2 regions of the Paraburkholderia sp. RCC_158 genome follow, and region 1 is predicted to be linked to the other one. Evidence: riboswitches for the same ligand, from Rfam matches in the RefSeq annotation. Region 1 holds a riboswitch; the other holds the start of a gene.
What was found. Region 1 has a riboswitch for cobalamin ahead of AB6809_RS22960 (TonB-dependent receptor domain-containing protein). Riboswitches for the same ligand answer to the same signal wherever they lie in the genome.
Positions count from the first base shown of each region.

Region 2: another riboswitch for cobalamin. It lies ahead of cobW (cobalamin biosynthesis protein CobW); the one in region 1 lies ahead of AB6809_RS22960 (TonB-dependent receptor domain-containing protein).

Region 1 is NZ_JBFUPM010000012.1:192,980-198,547, reverse strand. It holds gene AB6809_RS22970 (ABC transporter ATP-binding protein) at 1-295, opposite strand, end outside; gene AB6809_RS22965 (iron ABC transporter permease) at 292-1,362, opposite strand; gene AB6809_RS22960 (TonB-dependent receptor domain-containing protein) at 1,390-3,276, opposite strand; cobalamin riboswitch at 3,365-3,714, opposite strand; gene AB6809_RS22955 (hypothetical protein) at 3,933-4,289, shown strand; gene AB6809_RS22950 (cell division protein ZapA) at 4,286-4,600, shown strand; RNA gene ssrS (6S RNA) at 4,772-4,953, shown strand; gene AB6809_RS22940 (EVE domain-containing protein) at 5,039-5,497, shown strand.
Region 2 is NZ_JBFUPM010000016.1:4,678-10,245, forward strand. It holds gene cobN (cobaltochelatase subunit CobN) at 1-1,431, opposite strand, end outside; gene cobW (cobalamin biosynthesis protein CobW) at 1,446-2,555, opposite strand; cobalamin riboswitch at 2,721-3,002, opposite strand; cobalamin riboswitch at 3,072-3,316, shown strand; gene cobA (uroporphyrinogen-III C-methyltransferase) at 3,520-4,242, shown strand; gene AB6809_RS25635 (cobalamin biosynthesis protein) at 4,239-4,670, shown strand; gene cobO (cob(I)yrinic acid a,c-diamide adenosyltransferase) at 4,667-5,269, shown strand; gene AB6809_RS25645 (cobyrinate a,c-diamide synthase) at 5,272-5,568, shown strand, end outside.

The DNA of each region.
Region 1 (5,568 bases):
GCGCGCTTTGCGGCATCAACGCGCGACGCTGCGCAAGCTGCTGACCATGCCAGCGAGCAAGCGGCACGCCGTCGAGTTCGACCTGTCCCGCCGACGGTTGCTTCAAGCCGGCCAACGTCGATAGAAGCGTCGTCTTGCCCGCGCCGTTCGGACCGGCCACGCACCAGATCTCGCCGGGATAGAACGTATGCGTGAAGGCGTCGAGCAAGGCGCGTGCGCCGGCACGCAACGTCACGCGTTGCGCGCTGAGCGCGGGCTGAGCCTGGTTGGAGGTGTGATGGGAGGCGTGCATCATCGGCGGGCGCGCAGCAGCATCCACAGAAACACGGGCACGCCGATGATCGACGTGATCACGCCGACCGGCAATTGCGCCGGCGCGATCACGAGGCGTGCGATCAGGTCCGCGCCCATCACCGCGACGCCGCCGCCGAGCGCCGCGGCGGGCAGCAGCATGCGCTGGTCGTTGCCGAACGCGAGCCGCAGCACATGCGGCACAACTAGCCCGACGAAGCCGATGGTGCCCGCCGTCGTCACGGCCGCGGCCGCCGCGAGCGAGGCCGCGAGATAGACGCGCAAGCGCAGCGGCATGACCGCCACGCCGAGCGCTTCTGCGACGGCGTCGCCTCGCAAAAGCACGTTCAGACGCGGCGCAACCGGCACGATGACAACTACAACGACCACGAGCGCCGCAAGCGCCGTCCACGGCATCGCATTGCCGTTGAGGTCGCCGGTGAGCCAGAACAACATGCCGCGCAGACGATTGTCGGGCGCGAGGTTCAGCAGCAACGTGATCAGCGCGCCCCAACCCGCCGCGATGACCGCGCCCGTCAACAGCAAACGCGGCGACGTGTCCTGCGGCTCGCCGCGCCACAACTCGCGGCGCGCGAGACCGAGCACGAGCAGAATCGACACGAACGCGCCTGCGAACGCGGACGCATCGACGAGCCACCACGCGCTGCCGGCGATCATCGCGATCAGCGCGAAGCTCGCGGCCCCGCCCGATACGCCCAACACGTAGGGCTCCGCGAGCGGATTGCGCAACAGCACTTGCAGCAGCGCACCGGCCATTGCGAGCAATGCGCCGCACGCGAAACCGGCCAATGCGCGCGGCAAGCGCAGCGTGCGCACGATTTCGCCGGCGAGATCGTCGGAGGCGCTTGCAGAGCCGGACGCGGACGCCGACGCATGCAACGGCGACAGCGCCTCGATCACGCGCGCGGGCGCGAGCGAGACGCTGCCCAACGCGAGCGACGCCATCAGCACGACCAGCGCGGCGAGCGCGAGCACGAGCCAGATCGCGGCGGCGCGCTTCGCGGTCATCGCGTGCAATGCGGCGGGCAGCGAACCTGGATGACGGCTCATCGGCGCGCTCTCAACATGGCGCGCGCATCACTGCTGCTGCCAGCCGAGCGTGACATACGCACCGCGCCCCGGCGAGTTATACGAGTAGGCCGTTTCATAGTCCTTGTTCAACAGATTCTGGATTTGCGCGGCCACGTACCAGGCTTTCGTGATGTTGTAGCGCGCGGACAGATTCACGATGCCGTAGCCGCCGAGCTTGCCGCTGCTGTCCTCGCGCGGGCCGCTCACGATCCACTCGCCGCCCACGCGCCACCCTGCGATGCTGCGGTTTAACGTCAAGGACGCGAAGCGCCGCGCGCGCCGCACGAGGTCCACGTCGTTGTCGAGATCGACGGGATTTTGCAGCGTGACCGATGCGCGCACATCGGTCTTGCCCACATGTCCGCTCCACGATCCCTCGAGCCCCTGCACTTTTGCATGCCCCACGTTCTCCGCCAGATAGATGCCCGGCGTGACCTGCTGATAGTCGATCAGATTCGAATAACGCGTCTGGAAAGCACTCAAACGCATCACGCCCAACGCATTCGACGCGTACTGCAGCGCCGCTTCGAGCGAATGGCTGCGCTCGGGCTGAATCGACGGATTGCCGCTTAGCGGATAGTACAGATCGTCGAAGCTCGGCGCGCGAAACGAATCCGAATAGCTTGCGCTCAGCTTCCAATGCGGCGTGATGTCGAACCCATAGCCGAGATAGTAACTGTTCGCTCCGCCGAAATCGGAGTACTGGTCGCGCCGCACGTTGGCCTGGATCTGATTGCGTCCGAAGCGCGCCGTGTAGCCCGCGAAGACGGAATCGACATGCCGCGTGGGCGCGGCGAACGTATCGGAGTCGAGGCTCTGATCGAGATGCTCGTAGCCCACGCGCAGTTTTTGCTGCGCGGCCAGCGCGAAATCGTTCTGCCACGTGTATTGCCGGTTGTCGGTATCGAAGCGTCCGTTGTAGAGGCCGTTGGTCTTCGATACGCTGCGGTCGTCGCCTTCGGACACGATGAAGTGCGTGGTCCACCAGTCGGTCAGCTTGCCGTTGGCGAACGCCGACACCTGCCGCACTTTCGTGTAGAGGTTGTTCAGATCGGTCGGTGCGCCGTACGCATTGTCGTAGCTGTTGTTGCCGTTCGACTGCAGATAGCGGACGCCCGCGTCCCATTGGTCGTTGAACTTGTGGCGCAGCGACGCCGAAATGCTCTCGTTCAGATAGCCGTTCGCGTTCGGATTCGCGTTGGGCGCCTCGCGCGGATTCAGCGCTGAAAAGCCGTCGTCTTTCGAGCGCGCGAGCGAAATGCTGAAGGTCGTGCGGCCGTCTTTATCCAATGCGCCGTTCGCGCCCACCTGCTGCGTCTGCGTGTGATAGCTGCCGTAGCCCACAGAGAAATTGAAACGCGGCGGATGCGCGCCGCCGTCTTTCGTAAACACCTGTACCACGCCGCCGATCGCGCCCGAGCCGTATAACGCGGACACGTTGCCGTTCACGACCTCGACGTGATCGATCTGATCGAGCGGAATCTGCGCGATTTGCGCGGTGCCGAGACTCACGGAATCGACGCGCACGCCGTCGATGAGAATCAGCGATTGCGTCGACGACGCGCCGCGCAAATAAAGGCTCGCCGTCGAACCGGGCCCGCCTGTACGCGAGATTTGCGCGCCGGGCGCGAGTTGCAGCAGGCCGGGCAGATCCGTTGCGGTGGTGTCGGCCAGGTCCTGCTGATCGAATAGCGACGTCTGCGGGATCGTATCGGCAAGCGCTTGCGGTCCGCGCTCGGCGGTCACCACGACGGGCGATAAAACAGTGGACGATGCAGTGGACGCAGCAGTGGACGAAGCGTCGGCGTTTGCAGGCGCGGCGGCCTGCGCATGCGCGAGATGGGGCAGCCCGGCAAAAGCGAGCAGCACCGCGCGGGCGATGGGGGACAGCATGAAGTGAGATTTCCCGTGGATGGCGTGCGCGGCCCGCTTCCCCGCAGGCCGTCGCGTAACGAGGCGCGTGCGCTTTTGATAATTCGCGCCGCGCGCCCCTCCCTCTGGCCGGTATCCGGGCTAACGACTTTCGATCCCGCCTTCCCACGCGTGACGCGCAGTGGCACACTCGCGAGTTGAACCGGAACACGCGATGGGGATCGAACTGCAAAAGCGCGAACTGCTGTTCGAAATACGATTCGTACCGCAGCACTGAACTGCGATGAGCAGCATTGAACTGCAGCGAATGCGACGAACTGCAATGCGCGCGAAATGCGGTCGCTTACCGTTGCGGGGGCAGCGCAGGTTGGCGCGTTCGGGTAGAACGGCGCGGCCTGCTTCCCGTTTAACTGCGCGCACAATGAAATGCGCGCGGGCACCAGAGTGCGGCCAGTGTATGAGCGCCCTCTGAGTCAGTCAAGAACGCGGGCCGCGAGAGCGATTCATTCGGACAGGGTCGAGCTATTGTCCGACGCGATCTCCGGCACGCGCGTAGTTTCTCTTCTTCAGTCGAAAAAAGGCTGCAAAAAGCGGGGTTGTTACGTCTCGAAACGAGACAAATGTCGGAACGTGCGACATTCCGCGCTAAAATGCGATGTCTTTAGAGGACGCAGCACATGCTCACCGAACTCGAAACACTTTCACAGAATATCGGCAAGCTGATCGCGATCAGCCAGCGCCACAATGAAGCGCGCCTCGCGCTCGAAGAGCAACTCGCGCAGTCGCGCGCCGAAGCCGAAGCTACGCGCACGGAACTTGCGCTGCTGCGCGAGGAACGCGACGCACTGCAAGCGGAGCGCGACGCGCTGTCGGCCAAGATCGACGACGCGCAGGTGCGCCTGAACGCGATCCTCGAAAAATTGCCGCGTGCGCGTGCGCACAACGAGCCGGACAACCAGCTCGATCTGCTCGAGCCCGCTCCGCACGAGGTCGAAACAGAGAGCGACGCCACTCGCCACGGAGAAAATGCATGACGACCAAGCAGATCGAAGTATCGATTCTCGGCGTGCCCTATCGCCTCGCCTGCTCGCCGGAAACGGAAGGCGCGCTGCTTGAAGCAGTCGCGCGAGTCGACGCCGAAATGTCGAAGATCCGCAATAACAGCAACGTGCGCGGCACGGATCGCATTGCAGTCATGGCTGCGCTGTCGCTGGCATCCGAACTGCTTAAGCTGCAAACAAGCGTGCGTCACGGAGAAGCATTTCCCGCTGAAGAAATCCGGCGTACAATGCATCAAATGAACGAGCAACTGGGTACTGTCATCGAGCAGTACAGCGTGCAGTAAGTTGCAAGTAGCATGTTGAGAGCAGTGCGGCCGGTGCTGATACCGGCTGCGGATTCAAACGGAAAGTAAGCAGGCAAGGTTCGTGAAGCATGCACGAACTGCGCGAGGCGAACAGGTCCCCAACGTTTGAGTCAATCGTTTCAGTGTCATCGGTTTTGCTTCATCGGTTTAGCTTCCCTGCCTGGTTCGCCAAGGTCATATATTCCTTGAACCAATGCCATGTGCACGGTTGCGGAAATTTGTAGCACGGGCGTGCGCGTCACTCTGTCTGATGTACCCGAAGTGCTGCTAACTGCGACCAATTCTGAACCCCCGGTTCAGGATGCCGGCCTAGCGGCTAAGGCGGGGACCTTATTTGGAACGGCATCGGACTTGCGTCCGGTGCCGTTTTTGTTTGGGCGCCGTGCTTCTTCAAACCCCTAACGTTCAATTCGATTCATGCGCTACTGGCTAATGAAGTCCGAACCGGACGAAGCAAGCATCGACCATCTCGCCAACGCCGCGCACCGCACGCTGCCGTGGACGGGCGTGCGCAACTATCAGGCTCGCAACTTCATGCGCGATGGCATGCAGATCGGCGACGGCGTGCTGTTCTATCACTCGAGCTGCCCCGAGCCGGGCATCGCGGGGCTTGCTGAAGTCGCGTCCACGGCCTATCCGGACCCCACGCAGTTCGATAGCAAGAGCCCGTATTACGACCCGAAGTCGTCGCAGGAAACGCCGCGCTGGCTGCTCGTCGACGTCGTGTTCAAGAAGAAGATTCCGTTGATTCCGCTCGCCGCCTTGCGCGAGCATGAAGAACTGAAGGGCATGCGCGTGCTCGCGAGAGGCAACCGTCTGTCGATCACGCCAGTGACCGAAGCGGAGTGGCGCTTCATCACGACGCGGCTCGTTTGACGTCGCGCGGCCCACGTTGCCGCAACGCTGCAGCAACGTTGAAGCAAGGTTAAATTAGGGAACCAAGCTCA
Region 2 (5,568 bases), on a different contig from region 1:
CGCATTCAGCGCATCGCGCGTCTGAGCAGGCAGCGCGTTGAAATACGCGAGGTAGTCGCCAAGCGCGAAGCTTTGCAAAGCGGGCCGCAGATCGCGCACGACGGGATCGTTCGTCACGCCTTCGGTCAGCTTCTTCAGCAGCGCGTCGCCGTTTTCTGGCACGTCGGCCACGCGATAACCTTCGTCGCGCAGCATCGACAGAATGCCGACCACCGACGCCGGCGTGTCGAGCCCGACGCCATTGCCGATGCGTCCCTCGCTCATCGGATAGTTCGCGAGAATCAGCGCGAGCTTCTTCTCGGCGTTGTCGAGCGAACGCAGCCGGCACCAGCGGCGGCTCAGTTCAGCGAGAAAACGCACGCGCTCGAGATCCGGCTGATAGCGGACCACGTCGACTTCCGTATGCGGACAACGATAGGCGAGTCCCTTGAAACTGATCGCGCGCGTGATGATGCGGCCGTCCACTTCCGGCAGCGCGATATGCATCGCGATGTCGCGCGAATTGAGACCCTGGTTGTCCTTCACCCAGTCGTCGCGATTGCCGCCGCTCAGGATCACTTGCAGCACCGGCGCATCGCCTGCGAGCGCGAGCGGCTCCGGATCGTCGATCGCAGACGCGGCGAACGCAGTGGTGTTGAGCACCAGCGCGGCATGATATTGCGCGCACAACGACTGCACGACTTCGCGGCTCATCGCATCTTTCAGCGACGTGATCGCAATCGGCAGCGGGTTCATGCCTTCTGATTCGAGCGCGTCGATCAGCGCGTCGAACACCGCGGTATTGGCCGCCTGAAGATGCGCCTTGTAGAACAGAATCGCGGCAACAGGCGCGGCATGCTGCCAGCGCGCCTGCCAGTCGGCGATAGTCGGCGTATCGCATGCGGGATGGTAGAGCGACGCGGCTGGCAACGCGCGCGGCGGCGCCGGTTCGCGGCCCCACCCAAGCGCGCGATGCGCGATGCAGCGCAGGAACGCCTCGGCGTTCTGCGGCCCGCCTTCGCGCAGATAGCGCCACAGTTGATGGCAGAGATCGGCATCGGCGGTGCTGCGCGCGAGCAGGTTCGGATCTTCCTGCAGATCGCCGGAAAACATCGCGAGCGTCTGCTGTTTGCGCTCCGCAAGCGCGACCACCTGCTCGATGCCGTACGGCCAATACGCCTCGCCGCCAAGATGATCGACCACGACGACGCGCGCATGTTGCAACACGTCTTCGACGTAAAAGTCCACGGAGGCCGGCTGCCGCAGATACGTGACATTCGCGAGGCGCACGCTCGGAAAGCCGTCGCCGAGACGGGGAAACACGCTCGCGAGCAACGACAGCGTCGTATCCGCGGAACTCAGAATGACGATGTCCGCGGGCCGCTGATCAATGCGGATCACGCCTTGCGTATCGTCGACGAAACCGCCCGGCGTGGTGCGCAGCAGATGCATGTGTCTATACCCGCTTACGTCTGTTGCGCGGCGACAGCGGCTGCGACGCCGAGCGCGGCGTCGAATGCGCGTTGTAGCGCAGCCTGGTGGAGGTCTTCACCGATCAGCACGAAGCGGCTTTCGGCGCCTTCGCGTAGTTCTTCCAGTTCACCTTGCTGCCAGCGTCGATCGAAATAACTATCAAAGCGCCGGCCCACGCCTTGAACGACGAGCCGCATCGGCGCGCCCGGCAACGCCGCGAAACCCTTCACGCGATAAATCGTGTTGTTTTCCACGAGTCCTTGCAGCGCGGCGATCACCGCTTCACGCGACTGTGCCTTTGCATTCACGACCACCGAATCGAACTCATCGTGATGATGATCGGCGTCGTCGGCCGAACCGTGGTGATCGTGGCGCAAGTGAATGGTTTCCTCCGACGCCGCTTCAAGCCCGAACAACGCATGCAGATCGAGCGCGCCTTTATGGGCGCGCACGATCTTCACCTGCGGCGGAATTTCGGCGCGAATCACGGCTTCGACCGCGTTCTGGCCTGCTTCGTCGAGCAGATCGGTCTTGTTCAGAATCACCAGATCCGCAGCCGACAACTGATCCTCGAACAATTCGTGCAGCGGCGACTCGTGGTCGAGATTCGGATCGGCCTTGCGTTGCGCGTCGACGGCAAGCGGGTTTTCGGCGAACTGACCGCTTGCCGCAGCGGGTCCATCGACCACAGTAATCACCGCATCCACCGTGAAACTGTTCTTGATCTGCGGCCAGTTGAACGCCTGCACGAGCGGCTTGGGCAACGCGAGCCCCGAGGTTTCGATCAGCACATGGTCGATCTGCTCACGGCGCTCGACGAGTTTTTCCATCACCGGAAAGAACTCTTCCTGGACGGTGCAGCACAGGCAACCGTTGGCCAGTTCATACAATTGGCCTTCGGTCTCGACGCCGTTTTCATCGCAACCAATGCCGCAACCTTTGAGGATTTCGCCGTCTATGCCGAGCTCGCCGAACTCGTTGACGATCACCGCAATGCGCTTGCCGCCCGCGTTCCGAAGAATGTGCCGCAGCAACGTCGTCTTGCCGCTGCCGAGAAAGCCCGTGACGATGGTGACGGGAATCTTGCGCATCTGAACTTGCATGGTGAGTCCATCCGTGAGAGTTGCATCTGCTGGCCGGCCGAATCACGCGCTTTGCGCATGACGTCGCATCGCAAAACGCGGGAACGCACGACGGCCTTGCCGCTACACCAGGGAAACGCAGAATACGGGTATGAGGTCATGAGCGCAGCGCCGCTTCCCCGCGGCGTTCGCCCTTCGTGTTCCGGCCGGTATCCGGGCTGGCGAAAGCGCCGCTTCCCCTTCCCGGACGAGTGATTTCTCGCCCAGTGGTGATATGCCGACGCGGCCTTGCGCGTGGACATCGAAGCCGGCTCCGCGGCGCCATGCAAACCGCCATGACGTCGCTTTTCGCTTACCGTTGCGGGGGCAGCACAGGTTGACCCGATCCATGCGAGGCGGGCGCCCTGTTTCCCGTTTAACTGCATGCGCACGAGCGCGCACACGAGCACCAGAAGTGCGTGCGAGTGTAGGCCGCGCGCCTTGCGCCGTCAAGAAAACGCAAGCCCGGCGCGCTTATCGGACGGGCTTGCCGTGTGCTATCGTATGCGCGCGTCTGGTGCCCGCACATGCGCTCGCGTGTGCAGTTAAACGGGAAACAGGCAGCGCGCTTGCGCTCAACCTGTGCTGTCCCCGCAACGGTAAGCGACCGGCGGCGCGATTATTTTTTGCGCCGCACATGCGTTTTCAGTGCCACTGTCCAGCACATTCGAACGAATGTGGGCGGGAACGCAAAGCGCGTGAGGCCGCCAGCCCGGATACCGGCCAGACGCGGAGGCGGCCGTGCGTTGTTAACGTCACGCCGCCGGCCGCCGGAATCCGCGAGGGACGGATGTGAAGGCGCTCAAGCACGACTTAGGGAAGCGGTCTGCAATCCGCGTTTGCTGTCGTGCGCGAATGCACAGTTTCGAATGACTTCAATTTCCATCACATTGCGTGTATGTCGACGCTGCATGATTGCATGTGCGCCGACGCGGCGCATGCCGCGATGAAACGCGCATGGCTGATCGGCGCAGGCCCCGGCGACGTCGAACTGATGACGCTGAAGGCAACCCGCGCGCTCGCGCAAGCCGACGTGATACTCGTCGACGATCTGGTGAACCCCAACGTGCTGCAATTTGCGCGCGCCGATGCGCGCATCGTGTATGTCGGCAAACGCGGCGGTCATCCGTCGACGCCGCAACACGGCATCGTCGAGCAAATGCTCGCGCATCTGAACGAAGGGCGCAGCGTCGCGCGTTTGAAGGGCGGCGATCCCTTCGTGTTCGGCAGAGGCGGCGAAGAGCAACAGGCACTGCATGCGGCGGGCGTCGACGTCGAAATCGTCAGTGGCATCACGGCCGGCATTGCGGCGCCGGCGGCCATCGGCATTCCGGTCACGCACCGCGATCATGCGCAAGGCGTGGTGTTCGTGACCGGCCACGGCGCGGGCACGAGCGAGCCGGATTGGGCCGCGCTCGCCGCCACGCGCATGACGCTCGTGATCTATATGGGCATGCGGCGGCTGAACGACATCGTCGGCGCGTTGCTGGCAGCGGGCATGTCGGCACAGACTCCGTGTGCCGCGATCGAATCCGCAACGCGCCCCGAGCAGCGGCATGCGCTCGCCACACTCGGTGATTTCGCCGATGCCGTCGCGCGCGCGGGACTCGGCTCGCCCGCGATCGTGGTGATCGGCGGCGTGGCGTCGCTGGCGAAGGATGTCCGATGAAAACGCTTAGCGTGGGCATCGGTTGCCGCTTGCAGACGTCGGCGGAAGAAATCGAAAACGCTGTGCGCGCAGCGCTCGGCTCGCATTCATTCGAAGACATCGCGGCCGTCGCCTCGATCGAAACCAAAGCGCAAGAACCCGGCTTGCTCGCGTTCTGCGCGCGCCACAAATTGCCGCTGCAACTCTTCACTCGCGAGCAGATTGCCGCGCTGCATGTCGCCGAGCCGTCGGCGGCGGCGCGCGAGCATCTCGGCGTCGACGGCGTCTGCGAACCTTGTGCGTTGCTTGGCGCGTCGATCCACGCTGCTGCTCACACGCCCTATCTCGTCGCTCGCAAAACCGTTCACGCGGGCGTCACTGTGGCGATTGCATCGACCGAACACGCGCTGCCGCGCAGCGCCACCTTCACTGACCAGGACCTTCCATGAAGACCGATCCCGAATCGCATCAACGCATGACCGAACGCCGGCGCGAAGGCCACGAAAAGAAGCAGGCCAACGCGACCGTCGAAAAGGGTCTGCTGATCGTCAACACCGGCACCGGCAAAGGCAAGACGACCGCTGCGTTCGGCATGGCCGTGCGCGTGCTCGGCCACGGCATGCGTCTTGGCGTCGTGCAGTTCATCAAGGGCGCGCTGCATACGTCGGAGCGCGACTTTCTCGGCGCGATTGCGAATTGCGATTTCGTCACGATGGGCGACGGCTACACCTGGAACACGCAGGACCGCGACGCCGACATCGCGACCGCGCGCAAGGGCTGGGACGAAGCGCGCCGGATGATCGAAAGCGGCGACTATCAGATGGTGATCCTCGACGAGCTGAACACCGTGCTCAAGTACGAGTACCTGCCGCTCGACGAAGTGCTGTCCGTCATCGCCGCGCGTCCAGAGATGCTTCATGTGGTCGTGACAGGCCGTCATGCGCCCGACGCGCTGATCGAAGCCGCCGACCTCGTCACCGAAATGCGCATCGTCAAGCATCCATATCGCGAGCAAGGCGTGAAAGCGCAGCGCGGCGTGGAGTTCTGAACGTGTCCGCCTGCCCCGCGCTCTTCATCAGCGCGCCCGCGTCGGGCCAGGGCAAGACCACGATCACCGCGGGTCTTGCGCGCTACCATCGGCGGCTCGGGCGGCGCGTGCGTGTCTTCAAGACCGGGCCCGACTTTCTCGATCCGATGATTCTGGCGCACGCGAGCGGCGCGCCGGTGTTGTCGCTCGATCTGTGGATGGTCGGTCAGGACGCGTGCCGCAATCTGCTTGCCGAGGCTGCGGCCGAAGCCGATCTGATCCTGATCGAAGGCGTGATGGGTCTGTTCGACGGCACACCG